Regions from separate parts of the Mesorhizobium sp. WSM4307 genome, predicted to be linked through region 1. Evidence: riboswitches for the same ligand, from Rfam matches in the RefSeq annotation. Region 1 holds a riboswitch; each other region holds the start of a gene.
What was found. A riboswitch is a leader RNA that binds a small molecule or an ion and turns the genes downstream of it on or off. The one in region 1 is predicted to bind cobalamin.
Positions count from the first base shown of each region.

Region 2: it holds a riboswitch for cobalamin, as region 1 does, so the genes downstream of both, FJV83_RS11940 (CbtB domain-containing protein) here and FJV83_RS05035 (DUF1636 family protein) in region 1, are expected to answer to the same signal.
Region 3: it holds a riboswitch for cobalamin, as region 1 does, so the genes downstream of both, FJV83_RS11710 (DUF1636 family protein) here and FJV83_RS05035 (DUF1636 family protein) in region 1, are expected to answer to the same signal.

Region 1 is NZ_VFTB01000002.1:282,114-288,283, reverse strand. Features, by position in the region: gene FJV83_RS05045 (ABC transporter substrate-binding protein) at 1-647, opposite strand, end outside; gene FJV83_RS05040 (ABC transporter ATP-binding protein) at 695-1,483, opposite strand; gene FJV83_RS05035 (DUF1636 family protein) at 1,480-1,878, opposite strand; cobalamin riboswitch at 1,969-2,175, opposite strand; gene FJV83_RS05030 (class I SAM-dependent methyltransferase) at 2,383-3,030, opposite strand; gene FJV83_RS05025 (substrate-binding domain-containing protein) at 3,204-4,193, opposite strand; gene FJV83_RS05020 (ABC transporter permease) at 4,265-5,320, opposite strand; gene FJV83_RS05015 (sugar ABC transporter ATP-binding protein) at 5,320-6,170, opposite strand, start outside.
Region 2 is NZ_VFTB01000004.1:392,569-398,738, forward strand. Features, by position in the region: gene FJV83_RS11920 (isoprenylcysteine carboxylmethyltransferase family protein) at 1-302, opposite strand, end outside; gene FJV83_RS11925 (DUF1624 domain-containing protein) at 299-1,297, opposite strand; gene FJV83_RS11930 (MFS transporter) at 1,506-2,705, shown strand; gene FJV83_RS11935 (aromatic ring-hydroxylating dioxygenase subunit alpha) at 2,709-3,884, opposite strand; cobalamin riboswitch at 4,016-4,214, shown strand; gene FJV83_RS11940 (CbtB domain-containing protein) at 4,247-4,426, shown strand; gene FJV83_RS11945 (CbtA family protein) at 4,442-5,245, shown strand; gene cobU (bifunctional adenosylcobinamide kinase/adenosylcobinamide-phosphate guanylyltransferase) at 5,238-5,750, shown strand; gene cobO (cob(I)yrinic acid a,c-diamide adenosyltransferase) at 5,750-6,170, shown strand, end outside.
Region 3 is NZ_VFTB01000004.1:347,682-353,851, reverse strand. Features, by position in the region: gene FJV83_RS11735 (NADH-quinone oxidoreductase subunit D) at 1-1,110, opposite strand, end outside; gene FJV83_RS11730 (NADH-quinone oxidoreductase subunit C) at 1,120-1,725, opposite strand; gene FJV83_RS11725 (NADH-quinone oxidoreductase subunit B) at 1,730-2,311, opposite strand; gene FJV83_RS11720 (NADH-quinone oxidoreductase subunit A) at 2,302-2,667, opposite strand; gene FJV83_RS11715 (winged helix-turn-helix domain-containing protein) at 3,001-4,200, shown strand; cobalamin riboswitch at 4,230-4,436, shown strand; gene FJV83_RS11710 (DUF1636 family protein) at 4,476-4,904, shown strand; gene cobW (cobalamin biosynthesis protein CobW) at 4,907-5,944, shown strand; gene cobN (cobaltochelatase subunit CobN) at 5,963-6,170, shown strand, end outside.

The sequences.
Region 1 (6,170 bases):
GCGCTCGGAATGGCGAATTTGCCTGATGTGAACGGCTTGTCCTCGCCGGAATCATAGAGGAATACCCGCGTCCCCTTGCGGTCGCCAACCTTGGCGATGATTTCCGCGAGTTGCGCCTTCCAGCCGGAGACAAGCTTCTCCGCGTCCGCGTCCTTGCCGAAGATCTTGCCCAGCTTTTCGACATCGCCATAGAGCAGGTCCATCGAGGCGGCCGGACGGTTCTTGTCGAGATGGACGCAGCTTTCGGTCAGCACCAGCGTCTTGATGCCGTGCGGGGCGAGCCTGTCGGGCGTCACGTCGCCACCCGGCTTCATGCCATAGTACCAGCCGGCGAAGAAGAAATCGGGCTCGACGGCGACGAGGTTTTCGAGCGTCGGGTATTTGGGCGCCAGTTCCGGGATGGAACCCTGCTCGGCCTTGAACTCGGGGCCGACCTTGTACCATCCGGTGATGCCGGTCAGGCCGACGATCGACGGCTGCAGCTTCAGCGCGAAGGCCATTTCGGCCATGTTGAGATCATGGATGACGGCGCGCTTGGGTGGCGCGTCGAAGGTCAGCGGCTTGCCGCAGCTGTCGACGGTGACCGGGAAGGCGAAGGCTGCCGGGGCCAGCAGCAAGAAGACGAGCGACAGGGCGAGGCGTTTCACGGATTTTGCTCCTTGGCTGAACAGTGTCGGATGAGGGATGGGCTCGATCAGGATGGCGGCGCGGCGCGGTTCGGAACATCGAACACCGTGAGTTCGCGGTCTTCGGTCGGATGGCGCAGGCGAAACACGTCGACGCCGAAAATCTCGCGGATCAGCTTTTGCGTCAGCGCTTCGCCGGGTGCCGCCAGCGCATGCAGCCGCGCCTCGCTCATCACCGCGACCCTGGTGGCGAAGGGCGCCACCAGGGCCAGATCGTGCAGCACCGCGATCACCGTCATGCCGAAGCCGGCTACGAGCTCGAGCAGCTCGCCGCGGGCGCGCGGATCGAGATGGTTGGTCGGCTCGTCGAGGAACAGCACTTTCGGTTGCTGCGCGATGGCGCGCGCCAGTTGGGCGCGCTGGCGCTCGCCGCCCGACAGCGAGCCGATGGTGCGGCCAAGCAGCGGCAACAGGCCGGTCCGGCGCAACGCGTCGACGACGATGTCGCGCTCCTCGCTCCTGCGTCTCAGGCCGGCATGCGGGACGCGGCCGAGCTCGACATAGTCGATCACCGCCAGCCGCGGGTCCGGCTGGTCGGTCTGGCCGACGACGGCGATATGCAGGGCCCGCTCGGCGGTCGCGATACGGTCCAGGCGGCGCCCGCCAAGCTTCACCTCGCCCGCACTTGGCCTGAGCATGCCCGACAGCATGCGCAGCAGCGTGGTCTTGCCGGCGCCATTGGGGCCGATGATGGCAAGGCGATCGCCCGAGGCCACCGACAGGCTGAAGGCGTGGACCAGATGCCGGCCATTGACCATGGCGCTGAGGTCGCGCGCTTCGAGGAGTGGCATTGTCATCGGCTGTTGCCCGGAAACTTGGCCGGCCCGGGAATGCGGGCCAGTGTCTTGCCGGCCAGTCGCGGCGGACGTTGTCCGGAATTGCACCAGCCGTCGGCGAGCGAGGCGTAAAGTCGGGCAAATCGCAGGAGATCGCCGGCGTCGGCCTCGGCGTCGATGGAGCCGAAGAGATAGGAGGCCTTGCCCGGCGCCTGGAAGGCCACCGTCAGCGGCCGCGCGCAGCCCGCCATGCATTCGACGCCTTCGACCGTGAAGCCATGCGCCACGGCGGGTTCATGGCAGGCTGCGAGCCGGGAGCGCAAATCCACGCACAGGCTTTCGCCCGACCTGATGCCGGTCGGAACGTCGCGGCAAAGCGTGCACACGATGATACGATGATCGATGGCGCCGTCCAACTTTCCGTCACTTTCAAAACTGGCGACGGAAGGATGTTGGCGAGCCGGCCGACAAGACCGACGTCCACGCCTCCTCCCGGCACACCCCGTCCGGTCAACTCAGTTGATGGCAGGTCTCCTGGCTCGCGGGTCTCGGCGCAATCCAGCCTTCCCAGCCTTGCCGGCCAGTGGCATGTCGGATCTTGCTCACCGCTTACAGTTGCGGGGGCAGCCACGGCCTCGACCTTTTGAGGTCTCACCGTGTTCCCTTTTCACCCCTTGCCTTTCGGCGCGGGGGCCATCACGCACCCACCGTAGATTTCCGTCGATCGCATCGCAATGAGTTTTTTGCGACGCCGTCGCCACATGCTCCATATGTAATAACATTACGTTTGAAGCGATGTTTCGCGGCGATGTCAACCCCTGTCGTCGCGCAATGCGGCTTCGGCGCGGCTGCGGTTTTCAGCCGCGAGCGGTCACCAGGCAGGAGGCATGACACCTGGCCGCGGTCGCCGAGGAACCGGCCTATAGCTTTCTGAAAAAGCCTGACAGAATATTCGGACCCGCTTCGCCCGGCCGCAGTCTGATCTCGTCTTCAAAGCAATTCAGCGTCACGCATTCGAAGCCGTAATGCTCGAGGAGCGCCACCAGCGAGTCACGGTCGAAATGGTGCAGGTGCTCGTTAGGCAGACGCATGCGCCACGTCCGAAACCACGCTTCGCCGTCGGCGCCGAGTTCACGCCAGCGGCAGTAAGGGACGGCGATGGCCAGGTGGCGGCTCTGAAGGCGGGCGAGGAAACCCAGATCCGGAATGTGCTCGAGCACGTCGAACATGGCGACGAGATCCCACGAGCCGGCGAGCGCCTCGTCCCAATCGACAAAGCGGACGCCCTCGGGCAGCGGAAATCTGGTGATGTCGCAGCCGGCACAGTCGGCAACCCCGGTAATTTTGGCGGCCTCGACAAAGGTGCCGGTGCCATAACCAATCTCCAGCACGGATCGAGGTATCTCACCGGTGACCCCCAGCACCCAGCCAAGCCGCTGATAGCCGAGCTTGATGGTCCGGTCGCTCAGATCCTCGTAATAGGAAATGTACTGCTTGTCGTATTTGATCGGCGTGACGTCGATCTGGTGAATCACGCCAAACCGGTCGGCCTCGTAATTATCCAGCATTCGCGCCCCCTTGGGATTACGGATCCTTACATGACGGGGCTAAACGCAAAGTAAGCGACTGGGGTGGCGGGCCGAAGCTGGCACGAGCACGACCAGATCTAGCAATAGCAAAAAAGCAAGGCCCCGCGCGGGGCCCTGCTGTCTCAACCTCAGCGCCGAGCGCTAATCGCCCTTCACTTCCCCATCAGCTGCTTGGCATTCTCCGCCGTGATCGCCGTCGTCTCGACCGTTACCGTCGGCTCCACCGAGGTCGAGCAGTCGAGCAGGATCTTCTTCGACATCTCGATCGCTTCCTTCGCACCCGTCGGGTAGGTGAAGGTTGCCGCCCAGTCGCCCTTGGCGACGGCCTCGATGCCGCCGGCCGGTCCAGGCAGGCCGTCGGTGCCGATGATCTTGACGTCCTTGCCGGCTCCCTTGGCGGCAAGCAGCGCGCCGGCCGCCATCATGTCGTTGGAGGCATAGAGCACCTTGATGTCGGGATGCGCCTGCAGCATGGCGGCAAAGGCGGTCTGGGCTTTGTCCGGCACCCAGTCGGCGGCCTGCTCGGCGACGACCTGGATCTTGGCATTCCCCTTGACGCCGTCCTTGAAGCCGTTCAGCCGCTCCACCGCCGGCGTCGAGCTCGGCAAGCCTTCCAGCACCGCCGCCTCGCCGCCATCCGGCAGCAAGGTCTTGGCGGTGTATTTGCCGGCCTCGAGCGCAATCTTGTAATTGTCGCCGCCGATGAAGGCGGTGTAGTCCTTGCCGGGATCGCCGACCGTCTTGCGGTCGAGCTCGATGACCGGGATGCCGGCATCCATGGCGCGCTTCACCGCCGGCGTCAGCGGTGCCGCCTCGAAGGGCGAGATCAGCAGCAGATCGACTTTCTGGGTGATGAAATTGTCGACCTGCGAGGTCTGCGTGTTGACGTTGCCGGCGCCGTCGGCGATCTGCAGAGTGAAGCCCGGCACGGCCTTGGCCGCCGCCGTCAGTTCGTCATTGACATGCTGGCGATAGGGTTCGGCGTTGTTGGCCTGCGAGAAGCCGATGATGAACTGGCCGTCCTTGGCGCAGGCCTTGACCATCGGGTCGGCGGCCTGGGCGGCTCCTGCAATGCACAGGCCCGCGCCTGCCAGAAGCACGGCATGAAGCGTGTTCCTCGTTCCTTGTCTTGTGGTTTTCATACTCGCTCTCCTCCTCGTCGGGCCGGGGGGCCAGACCTTGGTTTGACTTCGACTTTGTTGCCGCCTTCCTCCTAACGACCCAACCCCTCGCGGCGGCGAACGAGGGATTGAAGCACCGCCGCCAGCACGATGATCGCGGCGGTCGCGAGCAACTGCATGGCGGGCGTGATGTTGTTCAGCTGCAGGATGTTGGCGAGCGCGCCGAGCATGATGGTGCCGGCAACGGTGCCGACCATCGAGCCGGCGCCGCCAAACAGGCTTGTGCCGCCGATGACCACGGCGGCGATCGCGGTGAGCTCGTAGCCCATGCCGTCATTGGCGCTGCCGAAATTGAACTGGCCGGCATGGACGATGCCGGCAAGGGCCGAGGCAAAACCGGTGATGGCATAGACCGAGATCTTCACCATCGAAACGGGCACGCCCGAAATTCGCGCCGCGCGCTCATTGCCGCCAACGGCAAAGACATAGCGGCCGAAGCGCGTCGTGTTGAGCACGATCGTTGCGATCGCGGCAAAGACGATAAAGACGATGGTGGCGACCGGCACGGTGTTGTTGAACAACCGCTCGCCGAGGATCGCGAACACCGGCGGTGCCAGGCCCGGTCCGTCGCCATAGGAAATGTTGATGTACTGGTTACCCGAGACGACCAGCGCCAGGCCGCGCGCCGCCTGCAGGCCGGCGAGCGTGACGATGAACGGCTCCAGCCGGAAGCGGGTGGAGATGGTGCCCTGGATGGCGCCGAAGACGATGCCCATGATAAGCACGGCGAGGATGGTGGGAATGAGCCCGAAGCCACCCGAGATCATCATCGATGCGGTGACGACGCTGGACAGCCCGAGCACCGCGCCAACCGACAGGTCGATGCCGGCGGTGATGATGACGAAAGTCATGCCGATGGCGATGATTCCGGTCTCCGAGACGGCGCGCACGATGTTGGCGATGTTGTCGGGATCGAGGAACAGGATCTGGCCGTGCCGGCGCGGCGAGAAGATGATGCCGCCGATCGCCACCACCACCAGGCCGATCAGGCTCTGGAAGCGCACCACAAGGGCGAGCGGATCGCGATGCTTTGGCGCTGCCGCCGGCACAGCCGGGCTCGCTGCCACCGAAATCTTCTGTTCAGACATCAGGCCTCCCTGCCATTTGCCGCGTCAAGCACTGTGTGCTCGTCGACGCCGCCGATGAATTCCGCCACGTTGCGCCCCTGGCGCAGCACCACGATCCGGTCGCACAGGCCGATGAGCTCCGGCATCTCGCTGGACGCGACCAATATGCCGAGCCCCTGCGCCGCCAACTGCCTCAGCCGCGCGTAGATCTCGCCCTTGGCGCCGACATCGACGCCGCGAGTCGGCTCGTCGAGCAGCAGCAGACGGGGATTGCCGAGGATCTCCTTGGCCAGCACCACCTTCTGCTGGTTGCCGCCGGAAAGCGCGCCGACGGCGATGTCGGGATTCTTCGGCCTGATATCGAACTGGCCGAAGGACTGCTTTACCGCATCCGCCTGGCGGCGCTGCGACATCAGGCCGAGGGGCGAGATGCGGCGGATCACCGACATCACCAGGTTGAGGCCCACCGCCATTCTGAGCATCAGCCCGCTGCCGCGCCGGTCGTCGGTGACGAAGGCGATGCCGGCCGCGCGGGCCGCCCTGATCGAATCCAGCCTTACAGGCCGGCCATCGATGGCGACCTCGCCTTCCCAGCGGCCGGACAGGCCGGTGCCATAGAGCGCGCTGAGCAATTCGGTGCGCCCAGCCCCCATGATGCCGGCCAACCCGACGATCTCGCCCGCCTTGACGTCGAGCGAGACGCCGCTCGGCGGCTGCCAGCCGGCGCTTTCATGGGCGAGCCTGAAGCTGGCATCGCGCAAGCTGAGCAGCGTCTTGCCGGCCTTCGTCGACCGCTCGGGATAAAGCTCATCCAGCGGCCGGCCGACCAGAAGCCGGACCAGTTCGGCCTGCGGCGCGTGCGGCTCGGTGA
Region 2 (6,170 bases), on a different contig from region 1:
GTGTTGGCGAGATACATCGGGTTGCGGGTGACGCCGAATGGCCCTGTGGTGACGAGGTGGTCCGGCACTGCATTGGGGTTGAGCGTCGTCCTGGCTCGGACCATGGTGCGAATGGCGGTGAACCAGAGCGCCGCGACGGCGAATAGTGCCACCCAGCCGGCCGCGAACAGCAGGTCGCCCAGCAGATCGCCGATCCAGGGCAGCGGATAGAGCAGGCCGAGAATGACGCTGATGGCGATTGCTGCGACGTAGATCACCGGCGGCCACGGTATCACGCCGGGCTTCGGCTGGGTTCCGGTCATTGCGTTCCTCCCTCGTTCATCTTGTCCTCGGTCTGGCCCGTGCAGCTGGCGCCCAGATCGCCCAGATGCGCTCGGAATTCCGCAGTCTGGTCGTTGTTCTCGAGCCGATCAAGCGCGGCCTCGCCCTCGAGCGTCGTCAGCATGCAACTGCAATAGCTCGAACAGAAGGTCGCGTTGCGCGTCTGCTCGCATGAGCGCTGGCAGGTTTTCAGGAAATTGACCTGCACGGTTTCGACCTGGGCCGGCATGACTTGCGAGAAGAGCCAGACGCAGCCGATCAGCAGCGGCTGGTGGATCAGGTAGAAAGCGAGGCTGTGGCGGCCGATGAAGACCAGCGGATTGGCCCAGCGGCCGGGCATGAGGCTCGCCAGGCGGGCTCGCACGCCGGAGGCTGAGGCGAGTTTCGCCACCCCGATGCCGACAAGCACCGCGCCGAACCACGGAAACAGCGGCACATAGTCGTTGGAGCGTGGGTTGATCGCCGACAGGCCGATCCACCACAGCCAGGGATGGTCCAGCGCTTCGAAGCGCAGATAGACGGGCGCGGCGATGACCAGCGCGGCAACGACAAGGGTCAGCAGGGCGGGCAGCCGCAGGAAGGCGAGGCCGAGCAGGCTGGCGAGCGCGATCTCGTGCAGGATGCCGAAGAAGATGAATCCGTCCGGCGTCGCGATACGGGTTACCACCGAAATGGCGATCGCCGCTCCGGCGACCATGGCAAAACGTTTCCAGAAACCGTTCCAGCGGATTTGCTGGCCGTGCGCGAGGTAGAGGCTGACGCCGACCAGAAACAGGAAGGTCGAGGCAATGCAGCGCGCGTAGATCTTCCACCAGCCGAAGGCGGTGAGGCCTGGATCGGTATAGCCGAAGAATTCCAGGTCCCAGGTGAAATGGTAGCTCGCCATGGCCAGCAGCGCGATGCCGCGCACGATGTCTATGGCGACGATGCGCCTGGATGGCTCCGGAGCGGGTGCGGTCGGCGTATGGATGGTCATGGTCTCGCGATCTGATTCAGCCCCGCGTGAGAACTATCACGGTTGGACCGGACAGAAGAAGCCGGGGCGTTGGATCAAGCGACGCTTTAGGCCAGTGCCGGGAAGTCGTTGACCGACTTCGCTTTTCACGGCCTATGCGTCGGTTTCCTCTTAATCGTCCGGGAACGGCCAAGGCAGATTTGGCCGGTGATTCTGCTTTGGGGAAGCAATGTCCACCCATGTGCGCCATCCAATCTGGCTCCCGGCCCTCAGGGCCGCGGATGCGCGCACCTTCGCCTCGCTTTATGCGGTCGAATCCTTTGCCCGCGCCACGGTGTCGAGCGTCATCCCGATCCAGGCCTACGAAATCCTGCACAATGAGCAGATCGTCTCGATCCTCTACACCATCGTGGCGCTGCTCGGCCTGTCGGTAACCTTGTTCATGCCGCTGCTGATCCGCCGCTTTGCCCGGCGCTGGGTCTACACCGCAGGCGCCTGCCTGCTCGCCATCGGCTCGCTGTTCTTCGTCACCCACACGCTGGCCGGGCAATTGGCCGGGATGCTGTGCCGTGTCATGGGGGCCAGCGCGCTTTCGATCACGCTCAACCTCTACATCATGGACCACATCCGCAAGACCGACTTCATGCAGGCCGAATCGCTGCGCATGGCGTGGTCGATGTTTGCCTGGACCGGTGGGCCGACACTCGGCATCTTCCTCTACACGCGCTTCGGTATCTATGCCGCGCATGGTGCGGTGGCGGTGTTCGCGCTAGCGCTCTTGGCGCTGTTCTGGACCTATCGGCTGGGCGACAATCCGTCGATCCGGCCCGGCAAGACACGGCCGGCCAATCCGCTCGCCAATATCGGCCGCTTCGTCGCGCAGCCCAGATTGAGGCTTGCCTGGCTGATCGCCTTCGGCCGCTCCTGCTTCTGGACGACGTTCTTCGTCTATGGGCCGCTGTTCATGGTGATCACCGGCGAGGGCAAGCTGGCCGGCGGCCTGCTGGTTTCGGCGGGCAACGCATTGCTCTTCATGGCGATCTTCTGGGGCAAGGCCGGAAAACGCTTTGGCGGCCGGCGCACCATGACATTCGCTTATTTCGCCATGTCGGCGATGCTTTTGGCGGCAGGCACGGTCGGAGAGAGCGTCCCGCTGCTCACCGGCGCGTTCCTGCTGTGCGGCGCCTTCTTCACCATAGCGCTCGACGCGCTGGGCTCGACCGCCTTCATGCGTTCGGTGCGCTCCTATGAACGGGCGCAGATGGCGGCGGTCTACCGCACCTATCTCGATTTTTCCGAACTGACGCCGCCGCTGGTCTATTCGGTGGTGCTCGCCTTCTTCGGGCTGGGCTCGGTGTTCGTCACGCTTGGTCTGCTCGCGGCGGTTTGCGGTTTTGTCACGTGGCGATACCTGCCGAAGTCACTGTGAGGATCACGGCTTTGGTGCAAGCGCCGCATGACGCTCGCGCACCCAGTTGTGGAAACGGTGCAGGTCATACTCCTCGGGCATGAGCACGCCGGCATGGTGGCGCATCGAGCGCAGGCCCCTCTGGTTGACCTCGCAGATGGCGGCGTCCTCTTCCAGCACCTGTGTGCCGAAGGCGACGATGTTGTCGATGTCGGTCGCGGCCAGCGCCTCGGGCGCGAACAGCCATTCGGCGATAAGCTCCGTCTGTTCGGGACCGAGCGGCACCAGGCGTACCGTCCTGACATAGTCGACATGGCCGACGATGAACATTGAGGGCAGGCTGGTGGCGTAGGTCTGGCCGGCGACGCGTTCGGCCGGCGTCAACCCGGAGAAGACCGGCCCGTGCGTCTTGCCGTCGCGCGACCAGGTCTCGGCGCCGGCACGCAGGCCTCCGGAAAACTCCGGCGCGTCATTGTCGGCGTGGCGCGTCCATTCGGGATCGTCGTGCCGGCTCATCAGACCTCGGCCATAGATTGGCACCAGGCGCGACAGGTCCTTGTGGATGCCCGGGCAGTGCAGGCACTCGTTGAAGTTCTCCCAAAAGATCTTCCAGTTGCAGTGCATCACCTTGCGCAGCACATGGCCCGATACCAGCGTTTCCAGCGGCCAGTTGCCGAGATTGCCGGAGGCAGGATCGAAGGATGCCTGCGCGGAGTCCGCCGCACCCTCCTGCAGATTGATGAACACGAAGCCGCGCCACACCGAGAGCGCGACGCGGTAGAGCGGATGGTCGGCCTTGTCGAAGCCGTCCGGCAACGATTTCGACGGCACGCGCACGAGGTCGCCGCGCAGCGAATAGGACCAGGCATGATAGGGGCAGGTGATCAGCCGCGCCTTCAGCCGGCCCTCGCTCTCCTGGCAAAGCTGCGAACCGCGATGCCGGCAGGTGTTGTGGAAGGCGCGCAGGGCGCCGGTGTCGTCGCGCAGCACGATGATGTCCTGCGTGCCGATGCGAAACCTGCGGAAGGCCAGCGGCTGGGCCAGATCGGCCTCGCGGCAGACGAGCAGCCAGTTTTTGTACCAGATGGCGTCGAGGTCGCGCTGGTAGCTCTCACCGTCCCAATAGGCCGACGAGGGCAGGGTCGGCTCGGCCTGGGTCAGGCCATTGTAAGGGGCGCGCTCACCGGCAATGGGCTGCATGGCTGGCTTCCTGTGAAGCGGCCAGCCGACACCCGGTCAGGAGAATTGTCAATTGTCGTGCCTGGAGACGGCATGGCGCAATCGCGCTGTTTGCCGGCGGAATTTGGTTTGCCGCGTGTCGCGATTTTCCCTATAGTCATGCAGTCGTCGGTTCCGTTTTGGAGCCAAGAGGGAATGCGGTGCGGGCGAAATTCTTGCCCAATGCCGTGGCTGCCCCCGCAACTGTGTGCGGTAGTCCTCTCCATATGCCACTGAAGATTCGTCTTCGGGAAGGTGGGGAAGGGCGCTGATCCGTGAGCCAGGAGACCTGCCGACGACGGCAAAACTGACAGGCCCTCGGGTGGAGGGTGAAAGGACAAGATATGAACACCGCTTCCGTCTCCCTCGGCGCCTCCGTCTCCTCGCAGTCGCGCTTCATGCAGCTGGCGCTCGCCGCGCTGCTCGGCACGTTCATCATCGGCTTTGTCGGGTTCTCGCATATCGATGCGGTCCACAATGCCGCGCACGACTATCGCCATTCGATGGCTTTTCCCTGCCACTGACGAGGATCTGACATCATGAATCTGTTTCGCAACGTCGTGTTTATCGCGGCGATCGCAGGGCTCGTGGCCGGCGTCGTTCTCGCCTGCTTGCAGACCTATGCGACCGTGCCGCTCATCCTGAAGGCGGAAGTCTACGAACAGGCCGGTGGCGGCCATCAACATGAGCATGCCGCGGCGCCCGCCGCTGCGGACACCAATGCCATGAGCACCCCGGCACCTGCGGGAAATGCCATGAGCACCGCAGCACCCGCACCGGCTGACGCAGCCGCGCCGGCGGAGGACGAAGGCTGGGCGCCGGCCGACGGCTTCGAGCGCTTCGCCTTCAGCGTGCTGGCCAATATCGTCACCGGCATCGGTTTCGCGCTGGTCCTGGTGGCGGTTTCCGAATTCGCCGGCGGCATCGGCAACTGGCGCCAGGGCGTATTCTGGGGTCTGGCTGGTTTTGCCGCGTTCACGCTCGCCCCGGGCCTCAGCCTGCCGCCGGAACTACCGGCGATGCCGGTGGCCGACCTCACCCAACGCCAGATCTGGTGGTGGGCGACGGTGGCGGCGACAGCGGCTGGCCTGGGTCTTCTCGCCTTCCGCAAATCGTTGCCGCTGGCGATCCTTGCGGTGGTCCTGATCGTGGCGCCGCATATCGTCGGTGCGCCGCAGCCGGACAGCTTCATAACGTCGATCCCCGAAGGCCTGCATCACCAGTTCGTGGTGGCGGTAACGCTGACCAATCTGGTGTTCTGGCTGGTGCTCGGCGCGGTTGTCGGCGTGGTACGCGGACGCTTCACCGGCACGGCGACCAGCCTGCGCGACAGCTTTGCCTGATCGCAGTTTGACCTTCATCATCGGCGGTGCGCGCTCCGGCAAGAGCGCTCATGCCGAAACCCTGGCGACGGCGCTGCCGCCGCCATGGGCCTATATCGCCACCGCTGAAGCCTATGACGACGAAATGCGCGAGCGCATCGCGTTGCATCGGTCGCGGCGCGGTGAGGGGTGGGCGACCATCGATGCGCCGCTCGATCTCGCTGGCGCGCTCGAAGCGCTACCCGACAACCAGCCGGTGCTTGTCGATTGTCTGACGCTGTGGCTGACCAATCATATGCTGGCCGACCATGATCTGGACGCAGAATGCCGGCGGCTCGCCGACGTGCTGTCGCGGCCGCGCGGATCGTGGTTCGTGGTCTCCAACGAAGTCGGGCAAGGTATCGTGCCGGACAATGCGCTGGCACGCCGCTTCAGAGACGCGGCCGGCCGGCTCAACCAGCAGGTCGCGGCAATTTCCGATACGGTGCTATTGATGGTGGCCGGGCTGCCGCTCAAGGTGAAATAATGACCGATATCGACGCAAAAGACGAGGAACGCCACCGCGCCAAGATGGCCAAGCGCAAGGCGGTGCAGGATGCCGAGGTGGCGGAAAAGACGGTCGAGAAGGGGCTGCTGATCGTCAACACTGGACCCGGCAAGGGCAAGACCACCGCCGCCTTCGGGCTGGCGCTGCGCATGCTCGGCTATGGCAAGCGCGTCGGCGTCGTGCAGTTCATCAAGGGCAAATGGCACACCGGCGAGAAGGATGCGTTTGCCGCCTTCGGCGACCGCGTCGTCTGGCACGCGATGGGCGAGGGCTTTACCTGGGAGACGCAGGATCTGAAGCGCGATATCGCTGCCGCCGAGGCTGCCTGGACCAAGGCGCTGGAGTTGATCGCCGATCCCTCGATCAGCCTTGTCGTGCTTGACGAACTCAACATCGCGC
Region 3 (6,170 bases), on a different contig from region 1:
GAAATCCATGGCCTGAAGATGCGCGAAACCGGGCGCGCGCAGCTTGCAACGGTACGGTTTGTTGGTGCCGTCGGAAACGAGATAGACGCCGAACTCGCCCTTCGGCGCCTCGACGGCCGCATAGACCTCGCCGGCCGGCACGCGATAGCCCTCGGTGTAGAGCTTGAAGTGGTGGATCAGCGCTTCCATCGAGCGCTTCATCGCCTGACGCTTGGGCGGCACGACCTTGCCGTCGAGGTTCGACACTGGGCCGGTGCTTTCCTTGCCGAGCAAGAGATCGACGCATTGCCGCATGATCCTGGCCGACTGGCGCATTTCTTCCATGCGCACGAGGTAACGGTCGTAGCAGTCGCCGTTCTTGCCGATCGGAATGTCGAAATCCATTTCCGAATAGCATTCGTAGGGCTGCGACTTGCGCAGGTCCCAGGCCGCGCCGGAACCACGCACCATGACGCCCGAAAAACCCCAGGCCCAGGCATCGGCCAGCGAAACAGTACCGATATCGACATTGCGCTGCTTGAAGATGCGGTTGCCGGTCAGCAGTTTGTCGAGGTCATCGATCGATTTCAGGAACGGGTCGATCCACTTGCCGATGTCCTCGACCAGCTGGCGTGGCAGGTCCTGGTGGACACCGCCGGGGCGGAAATAGGCGGCATGCATGCGCGAACCGCTGGCGCGCTCATAGAACACCATCAGCTTCTCGCGCTCGACGAAGCCCCATAGCGGCGGGGTCAGCGCGCCGACGTCCATCGCCTGGGTCGTCACATTGAGGATGTGCGACATGATGCGGCCGATCTCGCAGTAGAGCACGCGGATCAGTTGGCCGCGCTTCGGCACCTCGATGCCGAGCAGGCGCTCGGCGGCCAGCGCGAAGGCGTGCTCCTGGTTCATCGGCGCGCAATAGTCGAGCCGGTCGAGATAAGGGATGGCCTGCAGATAGGTTTTTGCCTCGATCAGCTTTTCCGTGCCGCGGTGCAGCAGCCCGATATGCGGATCGACGCGATCGACGACCTCGCCATCGAGCTCCAGCACAAGGCGCAAAACGCCATGCGCCGCAGGGTGTTGCGGGCCGAAGTTGATGTTGAAATTGCGGACGGAGGTTTCAGCCATTCTGGCGCCTCAATTCGTCTTGGCTTTTTCATCGCCCGGCAGGACGTAATCCGTCCCTTCCCATGGCGAGAGAAAATCAAAATTGCGGAATTCCTGCTTGAGCTCGACCGGCTCGTAGATGACGCGCTTGGCTTCGTCGTCGTAACGCACTTCGACAAAACCGGTCAGCGGGAAATCCTTGCGCAGCGGGTGGCCTTCGAAACCGTAGTCGGTCAAAAGGCGACGCAGGTCGGGATGGCCCGAGAACAGCACGCCATAGAGGTCGTAGGTCTCGCGCTCGAACCAGTCGGCACCGGGATAAACGCCGGTGATCGAGGGCACCATCGTCTCCTCGTCGGCCTGCACCTTGACGCGGATGCGCACATTCTGTTTCGGCGACAACAAGTGATAGACGACGTCGAAGCGCTTGGCCCGCGACGGATAGTCGGCGCCGCAGACATCGATGATCGAGATGAACTGGCAGCGCGCATCGTCGCGCAGGAAGGTCACGACTTCGATGAGGTCGCGCGGCTCGACATGGATGGTCAGCTCGCCATAGGCGAGCACCGCGTCATTGACGCGACCAATCAGCCTTTCGCCGAGATAGGTCGACAGTTCGCTAAGGGATGCGGCCATGGATTTACCGTTCGATCGTGCCGGTGCGGCGGATTTTCTTCTGCAGGAGAAGAATGCCGTAGAGCAAAGCTTCGGCGCTCGGCGGGCAGCCGGGCACATAGATGTCGACCGGCACGACGCGGTCGCAGCCGCGCACCACCGAATAGGAATAGTGGTAGTAGCCGCCGCCATTGGCGCAGGAGCCCATCGAGATGACGTAGCGCGGCTCGGGCATCTGGTCGTAGACCTTGCGCAGCGCCGGCGCCATCTTGTTGGTCAGCGTGCCGGCGACGATCATGATGTCGGACTGGCGCGGCGACGCGCGCGGCGCGACACCGAAGCGCTCCGAGTCGTAGCGCGGCATCGAGGTGTGGATCATCTCGACGGCGCAGCATGCCAGACCGAAGGTCATGAACATCAGCGAGCCGCTGCGCGCCCAGGTGATCAGCGCCTCGGTCGAGGTGACCAGGAACCCCTTGTCGGCGAGCTCATTGTTGATTTCGAGGAAGAAGGGATCGTCCTCCCCAACCGGCCGACCGGTGTTGGGATCGATGATGCCCTTCGGCTTCGGCGCGACAAGGGTGCCTGAACTGTCGTTCAATCCCATTCCAGCGCTCCTTTTTTCCATTCATAGGCAAAGCCGATGGTCAGCACTGCCAAAAACACCATCATCGACCAGAAACCGAGCATGCCGATCTTCGAGAAGGACACAGCCCAGGGAAACAGGAAGGCCACTTCCAGATCGAAGATGATGAACAGGATCGACACCAGGTAGAAGCGGATGTCGAATTTCATGCGGGCATCGTCGAACGAGTTGAAACCGCACTCGTAGGCGGAAAGCTTTTCGGGATCGGGATTGCGGTAGGCCACCAGGAACGGTGCGGCCAGCAGCGCCAGGCCGACGACCAGCGCCACGCCGATGAACAGGACGATGGGCAGGTACGAACTGAGAAGTGCGTTCATGCAGCGGCTTTCCGTTGGCGCCAATCCACTTTGATTACAGCACCGGACCTTAATGCGGAAGCGTGACAGATTAACCGCTGAACCGTTTTAAGGGGCCTATGCTGCAACGCGGCGAGGGTTAGCGCAGCACTTCCAGCGAAGCAAGTCAAACCTTGTTCAAAACGCCGGCCTGGACGGCATATCCGGAGAAACTGGTCCGATCCCCTCCTGTTTGATTTCCTTCGCCTTTTACTCCACTTTTCTCTCCTGACAGGGTTGCCGCAAAAACCCTGCTAGCATGGGCTGGAATCACCCGTCGGACCTCGGTCGAAACGCCCTTAGAGTGACAGCTGCATGAAGGAAAAGATCTCGCTTGCCGCCGCCCGGCGTATTGCGCTCGCCGCACAGGGATTTCTCGATCCCCGCCCAAATGGCACACCCGATCGCCGCCACTTTGCCCGTGTGCTCTCCCGCACCGGCCTGCTGCAGATCGATTCCGTCAGCGCGGTGGTGCGCGCGCATTACATGCCGCTCTATTCGCGGCTCGGCCCCTACCCACTGGCGCTGCTCGACAATGCCGCGGTGACGCGCAAGCGCACGGTCTTCGAATACTGGGCGCATGAGGCCTCGTTCCTGCCGGTCGAGACCTACCCGCTGATGCGCTGGCGCATGCAACGCGCCGAGCAGGGCGACGAGATGTATCTGGGCCTGGCCAAATGGGGCCGCGAGCATGCCGCGTACATAGAAGAGATCTACCGCGAGGTCGTCGCGCGCGGCCCGATCGCGGCTTCGGCGCTGGAAGGCCAGAAAGGTTCGGGCGGCTGGTGGGGCTGGAGCCATGCCAAGCACGCCTTCGAATGGCTGTTCTGGGCCGGCCGCATCACCACGGCGCACCGCCGCGGCTTCGAGCGCTTCTATGATCTGCCCGAGCGCGTGCTGCCGCAGGCGATCCTCGATCTGCCGGTGCCGGCCGCCGAGGACGCGCACCGCGAATTGCTGCGCATTTCCGCCCGCGCCCACGGGGTGGCGACATCAGGCGATTTGCGCGACTATTTTCGGCTGTCGCCGGCCGACATGAAAGGCCGGCTGGAGGAACTGGTCGAGTTGGGTGAACTGCTGCCGGTGCGCGTCGAAGGCTGGGACAAGCCGGCCTACCTTCATAAGGACGCCCGCCTGCCCCGGAAGATCGAGGCCCGCGCCCTGCTGGCGCCGTTCGACCCGGTCGTCTTCGAGCGCTCGCGCTCGGAGCGGCTGTTCGATTTCCACTACCGCATCGAGATCTATACGCCCGCCGAGAAGCGCCAATACGGCTACTACGTCCTGCCTTTCCTGCTCGGCGACAGGATCGTCGCGCGTGTCGACCTCAAGGCCGACCGGCCAGCCAGCGTCCTGCGCGTCCACGCCGCCTACGCCGAGCCCAAGGCACCGCCCGAGACCGCCGCGCAGCTCTCCGAGGAACTGAAGCAGATGCAAGGCTGGCTCGGCCTTGAACGCATGGAAGTGACGCCTGCCGGCGATTTGGGCCTGGCGCTTGCCGACATCGCCATGTCGTAGCCGTGCGTTGACACCGCTGCCTGCAAAAGCCTAAATCCGCTCCAGACGGTCCCTTGCCCGCAACGGCAGGGGCTAAGAGGGAATGCGGTGAGAGGTGAAAAATCTCAAATCCGCGGCTGTCCCCGCAACTGTAAGCGACGAGCCAAGGCCGAAAGCCACTGGGATGTTCCCGGGAAGGCGGCACCCAAGGCGATAACCCGCGAGCCAGGAGACCTGCCGTCTGCGACAAAAGAATCCGATCGCCCGGCGGGTTTCCGGGCAAGGAGCCCGGTTTTTTGGACCAGAACGGCAGTTTTTCGGCTGGCACAGAGGACAATTCGTCCGCCGACGGCGAAGCCTTGGCCGGCGTCACGGTGATCGTCTGCGCCTCGTGCCGCGACGAGACTGGCTCCGACGCCCATCCCCGCGCCGGCGAACTCTTGGCTGACGACACACGCCGCGCCGCATCTGATGGAAACATCCGCATCCACACGGTCGAATGTCTCGGCAATTGCAAGCGCCGGCTGAGCGCCGCGATCCTACGCGACGGCTGCTGGAGCTACGTCTTCGGCGACCTGACCGTGACCAGCGGCGCCGACCTCGTCGCCGGCGCCAAACTCTTCGCCACCTCGACGGACGGCCTCATTCCATGGCGCGACCGGCCTGCTTCCCTCAAGCGCGGCCTCGTTGCCCGCATTCCTCCCCTCGACCTGTTGAAGGACTGATCATGAGCGCTTCCGTCACCCGCGTCCCCTGTACCGTCGTCACCGGCTTCCTCGGCGCCGGCAAGACGACGCTGGTCCGCCATCTCCTGGAGAACGCCGGCGGCAAGCGCATTGCGATCATCGTCAACGAGTTCGGCGACATCGGCATCGACGGCGAGATTTTGAAGGGCTGCGGCATCGACACCTGCCCGGAGGAAAACATCGTCGAACTCGCCAATGGCTGCATCTGCTGCACCGTGGCCGACGATTTCGTGCCGGCGCTCGACCAGATCCTGTCGCTCAACCCGAAGGTCGACCACATACTGATCGAGACCTCGGGCCTGGCCCTGCCCAAGCCGCTGGTCCAGGCGTTCCAGTGGCCGACGGTGAAGAGCCGCGTGACCGTCGACGGCGTGATCGCTGTGGTCGATGGTCCCGCACTTGCCGAAGGCCGTGTCGCCAACGACATGGACGCCTTGCAGGCGCAGCGTGCGCAAGATGACAGCCTCGATCATGACGACCCGGTCGAGGAACTGTTCGAGGACCAGATCGCCTGCGCCGACCTGATCATCCTGTCGAAAAGCGATCTGATGAACGCCGCCGGCTCGGCCCGCGCCAACGCCATCATCGGCGAACACTCCGCCCGTGCCGTGAAGATCGTGCCGACCTCGCATGGCGAGGTCGATCCCTCCGTGCTGCTCGGACTTGGTCTCGCCGTCGAGGACGACATCGAGAACCGCAAGTCGCATCATGACGGCGCCTTCGACCACGAGCATGACGACTTCGACACCTTCATCGTCGACATTCCCTCGATCGCCAATCCGGACGAACTGGCACAGCGCGTGGCCGCCGCCGCCGAACAGGAAAACGTGCTGCGCGTGAAAGGCTTCGTCGAGGTCGGCGGCAAGCCGATGCGGCTCTTGCTGCAGGCGGTCGGCCCGCGCGTCAATCATTACTACGACCGCGCCTGGACCGCCGAGGACGACCGCCGTTCGCGCCTGGTCGTCATCGGCCTCAAGGGGCTGAACCGCCCGGCAATCGAGCGTATACTCGCCGGCTGATTTCAGACACGGGCCGCGATGCATATCCTCACCACGACCTCCGCCTCGCTCGACGATCTCGCCGAGCCGGTCGATCTGCGGCAGACGCCGGCGGATATCGTGGCCCTGTCCTTCACCGACAGCGACCTCGCCGGACTGGCGGCCGCCTGGAAGGCGGATGCCGCCCGCCTGCCCTCGATGCGGCTGGCCGCCCTGCGCGACCTGCGCCACCCGATGTCCGTCGACC